One region of the Robertmurraya sp. GLU-23 genome, then DNA from elsewhere that is predicted to be linked to it. Evidence: riboswitches for the same ligand, from Rfam matches in the RefSeq annotation. Region 1 holds a riboswitch; the other holds the start of a gene.
The links. A riboswitch is a leader RNA that binds a small molecule or an ion and turns the genes downstream of it on or off. The one in region 1 is predicted to bind S-adenosylmethionine.
Positions count from the first base shown of each region.

Region 2: linked by a shared signal. The riboswitch ahead of metK (methionine adenosyltransferase) and the one ahead of ACVBAX_RS18260 (methionine ABC transporter ATP-binding protein) in region 1 are both predicted to bind S-adenosylmethionine.

Region 1 is NZ_JBRKCV010000013.1:54,290-57,471, forward strand. Features, by position in the region: gene ACVBAX_RS18250 (MetQ/NlpA family ABC transporter substrate-binding protein) at 1-256, opposite strand, end outside; gene ACVBAX_RS18255 (methionine ABC transporter permease) at 268-936, opposite strand; gene ACVBAX_RS18260 (methionine ABC transporter ATP-binding protein) at 929-1,954, opposite strand; SAM riboswitch class I at 2,134-2,239, opposite strand; gene ACVBAX_RS18265 (O-acetylhomoserine aminocarboxypropyltransferase/cysteine synthase family protein) at 2,347-3,182, opposite strand, start outside.
Region 2 is NZ_JBRKCV010000017.1:60,001-63,182, forward strand. Features, by position in the region: gene asnB (asparagine synthase (glutamine-hydrolyzing)) at 1-269, opposite strand, end outside; gene metK (methionine adenosyltransferase) at 513-1,715, opposite strand; SAM riboswitch class I at 1,945-2,083, opposite strand; gene pckA (phosphoenolpyruvate carboxykinase (ATP)) at 2,429-3,182, shown strand, end outside.

The DNA of each region.
Region 1 (3,182 bases):
ATTCTAACGCTTGGTTAGGTAGGATGTAATCTTGGAACGTTTCAATCTTTAATTCGATTCCTTTTTCCTCTAAAAGCGATTTTGCTTCTTCTAGAATTTCAGCATGAGGTACGTTAGAAGCTCCCACTACTAATTCAGTTGTTTCTGCTGCTTCTTCACCTTCACCACCGTTTGACTCATCATCATTTGCTGTACCGCAAGCTGCTAGAACTAAAGCAACTGCTAATGATAAAAATAAGCTTAAAAATTTCTTCATTTTTGTCTCTCCTATCTTTTATCTAGTTTTGATGTTATAGAATCTCCAATAAATTGGATAATAAACACAATTATTAAAATGATAACAGTAGCCACAAGGGTTACGTCACTACGACTTCTCTGGAACCCTTCGAGATATGCTAGGTTTCCTAAACCACCCGCACCAATCACACCAGCCATTGCTGTATAACTCACCAAAGCAATAGCCGTAACCGTAATACCAGATACTAAAGCTGGCAATGATTCAGGAATAAGCACCTTAAAGATAATCGTGCTAGTTTTAGCACCCATTGATTTAGCTGCCTCAATAACTCCTTTATCAATCTCACGCAATCCGATTTCCACCATTCTCGCGTAAAACGGAGCGGCACCAATAATTAAAGCCGGTAAAGCTGCATTCTCACCAATCATCGTATCTAGTATAAGCTTTGTAAAAGGAATCAAAAGAACAATTAATATAATAAAGGGAATCGAGCGGAAGACGTTCACGACAGAACTGATCACTTTATTCACTAATGTATTTTCCCAAATATTACCCTTAGCTGTTAAAAATAATAAAAGTCCTAAAATTAAACCAAGAACAAATGTAATAACAACTGATATAGCTGTCATATACAGGGTTTCATTCGTTGCTTCAATCATTTTTTCCCAGTTCACGTTTGGTAAAAGTGTCTCAAGCATTCGAAATCACCTCCACTCCAACCTGTTGTGATTCGATATATGCAATGGCCTTTGAAAGCTCTTCCCTTTCCCCATCTAAGTGGATAAAAAGCGTTCCATAAGAACCATTTTGTGTTTGTGATATTTTCCCTTGCAGGATATTTACAGTTACCTGGTAATGGCGAATAAGGTTCGTAATCAGCGGTTGCTCTGCTGCTTCTCCAACAAAACCTAGTTGAACGACTGTACCATGCGGATACAGTTCTAATAAGTGTTCAATTGTTTCCTTCGTTTCTTCAGGTTCTGTTACTTGCTGAACAAATCGTTTCGTAATTTCTTCCTTAGGATGCTTAAATACGTCAAGTACTGGGCCGAGTTCAACAACCTTTCCACCTTCCATAACAGCTACACGATGACAAATCTTTCTAATGACGTGCATTTCATGAGTGATAAGGACGATGGTTAAACCTAAACGCTTATTAATATCAACTAATAGCTCTAGAATCGAATCTGTTGTTTGTGGATCAAGAGCAGATGTTGCCTCATCACAAAGGAGAACTTTGGGATTGTTAGCAAGTGCTCTCGCAATTCCTACTCTTTGTTTTTGCCCACCACTCAATTGAGAAGGGTAAGCGTCTTCTCTTCCTTCTAATCCAACCAAACGAATAAGCTCGTCTACTCTTTTCATTCTTTGCCCTTTAGGAACTCCTGCAATTTCAAGTGGAAATGCAATATTTTCTCTTACTGTTCGAGACCATAAAAGGTTAAAATGTTGGAATATCATGCTTATTTCCTGTCTAGCTTTACGAAGGCTACTACCTTTAATTTTCGATACTTCATTATTTGCCACAATAACGGATCCCTCAGTAGGAATTTCTAACCCATTCAGCATACGAATAAGCGTACTTTTCCCTGCGCCACTATAACCAATTACACCGAAGATTTCTCCTTCAGTAATTTCTAAGTTTACATTATCAACAGCCGTTACTTTTCCTTGTCTTGAAGAATAAATCTTTTTTACGTCTTTTATCGAGATCAAAGGTTTCTCCCCCTTCCATTTCCGATTATTCTGATAAAACTACATGCTGTCATGCTACAGAAAGGTACAATACAACTTAGGTTCTATCATCCGGTTCATTCCTATTCGAATGAGAGCACTCTAAATGAACATAAAAAAAACCTTTCTGCATGAGCAGAAAGGCAGAAAGTATCACCTTTCTCTCATCTATCAAAGCAATACGCTTTGTGTGAATTGGCACCATTTCAATAATTTGACGGTTGCCGGGCTTCATAGGGCACATCCCTCCACCTCTCTTGATAAGAGCTTATCAATCTATATGAACTTTTTTAGTTGTAGTCTTAATCACGAGTGCTATCTTATCATGGAAAAACGGGAGTGTCAACGATAAATTTCGACAAAAATCTTATGGATTACACATGGCTAGTAAGCGAGGTTTTTCCTGTCGCTAATGTAATCGCTTGCTCTAAATCTTCAACTAAATCCTCCACATTTTCAATCCCAATCGAGAGACGAATTAAATCCTCTGGAACGCCTGCTGCTTTTAACCCCTCTGTGTCAAGCTGTTGATGAGTTGTGCTTGCAGGATGAATGACTAAGCTTTTTGCATCACCAACATTGGCAACATGTGCCCAAAGTTTGAGACTATTTATAAACGTTGCTCCAGCCTCTCGCCCTCCGTCGATTCCAAAGACAACGACAGAACCTGCTCCTTTAGGTAAGTATTTCTTCGCAAGCTCGTAGTCTGGATGCTTCTCATTTCCTGGATACATCACCCAATTAACCGCTGGATGTGCTTCTAGATACTCTACGATCTTCTTCGTATTTGCCACATGCTCCTTCATTCTCACATGCAAAGTTTCTAAACCTAGAGTGAATTGAAAGGCATTTTGAGGGCTTAATGCTGGACCTAGATCACGTAGCAATTGAACTCTTGCTTTTACAATATAAGCTGCAGCACCAATTGCTTCACTATATACAATATCATGATAGCTGGCATCAGGGGTTGTGAATCCAGGAAACTTCGCCGAATTCCAATCAAACTTTCCGCCATCCACGATAATACCCCCAAGAGTTGTACCATTCCCTAAAAGCCATTTTGTTGCCGAATGAATAACAATATCTGCACCATGCTCAATTGGACGACATAAATAAGGAGTCGCAAAGGTATTATCGATAACAAGAGGAATACCTGCATCATGTGCGATCTTTGCGACATTTTCGATATCCAGAATTCGCAAGCTTGGGT
Region 2 (3,182 bases), on a different contig from region 1:
AGTTCTTCTCTTAACTCTACATAGTTATAAATTTCACCGTTAAAAATAATCCAGTATCTTTCGTTTTCAAAATGAAGGGGTTGATGCCCGCTTTCTATATCAATGATACTTAAACGACGAAACCCAAATTGAACATGAGAATCATAGAAATATCCGTCATCATCAGGTCCGCGATGCGTAATCACATTATTCATATTTTCAAATTGTTGTTTTTGTCCATCACTAAACACTTGCGATTTGTCATGAACACATCCAATAAAACCACACATGTATGTAACTCACCTACTCCGTTCTTACGAGTTTAATCTTCCATTCAGAAAGAATACCTATTAATACTACCATTAAAATTATCGAATCGCACTGTCAAATTGACCATTTCCTAAAAATTCAAGCTTACTACCCATTGTTTACATCCCTTTTTGCTTCTAAACCACCATACCCTTATAGACGAAAAGAAAAACCGGGAGTTACAAATTTTCTGTAACTCCCGGCTGAATTTTTACTATTTAAAATTATCTTTCAAGAGCTTCTTTACGAAGTGTATCAGCTTTATCTGTACGCTCCCATGGAAGATCTACATCTGTACGACCAAAGTGACCATAAGCAGCTGTTTGCTTATAGATAGGACGTCTTAAATCAAGCATATTAATGATTCCAGCTGGACGAAGATCGAAGTTATTACGAACTACTTCAATAAGAACTTCTTCACTTATTTCGCTAGTACCAAATGTATCAATAGAGATAGATACTGGATGTGCAACACCAATTGCATAGGCAAGCTGTACTTCTACTTTATCTGCTAGACCTGCAGCAACAAGATTCTTTGCTACATAACGAGCAGCATAAGCAGCTGAACGGTCAACCTTTGTAGGATCCTTACCAGAGAATGCACCGCCACCGTGACGAGCATATCCACCGTACGTATCAACAATAATCTTACGTCCTGTTAATCCAGCATCACCTTGTGGTCCACCGATAACGAAACGACCTGTTGGGTTAATGAAATACTTTGTATTTTCATCAATTAACTCTTCTGGTACAACAGGATTAATAACATACTCTTTAAGATTACGTTGAATTTGCTCCAACGTTACTTCAGGGTGGTGCTGGGTTGAAATTACAATTGTATCAATTCGAACTGGTTTATTATTTTCATCGTACTCAACGGTAACTTGAGTTTTTCCATCCGGACGAAGGTAAGGAAGAATATCATCCTTACGAACTTCAGTTAATCTACGAGCTAGTTTATGTGCTAAAGAAATCGGAAGAGGCATAAGCTCCTTTGTCTCGTTACAAGCAAAACCAAACATTAACCCTTGGTCACCTGCTCCAATTGCATCGATTTCTTCATCAGACATTGATCCTTCACGCGCTTCAAGTGCTTGGTCAACTCCCATTGCAATATCAGCTGATTGCTCATCAATTGAAGTTAAAACCGCACATGTTTCAGAATCGAAACCATATTTTGCACGAGTGTACCCAATTTCCTTAATGGTTTCACGAACAATCTTTGGAATATCTACGTATGTAGAGGTTGTAATTTCCCCAGCAACTAATACTAACCCAGTTGTTACTGACGTTTCTGCAGCAACACGAGCATTTGCGTCTTTTGCTAAAATAGCATCTAAAATTGAGTCTGAAATTTGGTCACTGATTTTATCTGGATGACCTTCAGTAACTGACTCGGATGTAAATAAACGACGTTTTTTTGACATCTCCTGACCTCCTATTTATTTATACTTGAGAAAAAGGTATGCTTATTATATCAACATAAACAAAACCTTCCATTTGATACGGAACTCATTCCCTAAGTAGTATGAAATAAACATGCCATTTTTATTATGAAGGTTTGAAAAATTACCCACCCAAATAAAAACTTTATGCAAAATAAAAAACCTTCCCTGCTTGAGGAAAGGGTGATAGCAAAGTAATTTGCGCCTTTCGCTCTTATCGTTCAAGGACTAAAATCCTTGCCTCAGGTTAGCACCTTCTCTTTTATATTAATTACAGTCATCGTAATTAATTATTAAAGCAGGTTGCTGGGTTTCATAGGGCCTGTCCCTCCACCAGCTCGGGATAAGAGAGTATCCGTTCAATGTAGAATAATACCGTATCACGTCAAATACTGTCAATATCTTTATGAAAAATAGTTGGTTCATTCTTTAAATAATGAGCAACTATTATAATTACATTTCCATTGACACTTAGCATCATATAACACGATCGTTCCCATTTGAATTTGTCCCTTCTTTTAATAGTATAGACTATTGACTCCCATTCATCGTTTTATGTAATAAAAAGGCTTAAAAATAGGTCGTATACGATGTTTTTTCTTGCACCCTCTAATATTTTTATAAATAGTATAGACTAATTAAGTTAATGTGTTATACTAATTAAAAAATAACAAATAAAGGTAGGTAGTCATCAGATGAACTCTGTCCGTATTTCTAACCAATTAAGCGAATTGTTAGCCTCTGGTCATGTGCATGTGCAACTATCTGTACCACAATTAGTCGAAAAGGTTCTTACTAGAAACGAAGGAGTCTTAACTTCGACAGGAGCTGTTCGAGCAACAACAGGAAAATATACTGGTCGGTCTCCGAAAGACAAATACATTGTTGAAGAAGCCTCTACAAAGGACAAGATTGATTGGGGAGCTGTTAACCAACCAATCTCTCAAGAAGTGTTCGAACGTTTATATAATAAAGTACTAAGTTACTTGAAAGATAGAGATGAGTTATTTGTTTTCAAAGGGTTTGCTGGCGCAGATAAGAAACATCGTCTACCCATTCAAGTGATCAACGAGTTTGCATGGCATAATCTATTTGCCCATCAGTTATTCATTAGACCAACAGCAGAAGAGCTTTTGACTCATGAAGAACAATTCACAGTCATATCGGCTCCAAACTTTAAAGCAGACCCTATTATTGATGGTACCAAGTCTGAGACTTTTATTATAGTCTCTTTTGAAAGAAAGACCGTATTAATCGGTGGCACAGAATATGCAGGCGAGATGAAGAAATCCATTTTCTCTATCATGAACTACTTATTGCCTGAAAATAATATTCTACCTATGCACTGCTCAGCAAATGTCGGCGTTGAAGGAGATGTCGCTTTATTCTTTGGCTTATCAGGAACAGGTAAAACGACCTTATCTGCTGATGCAAACCGACGCCTAATCG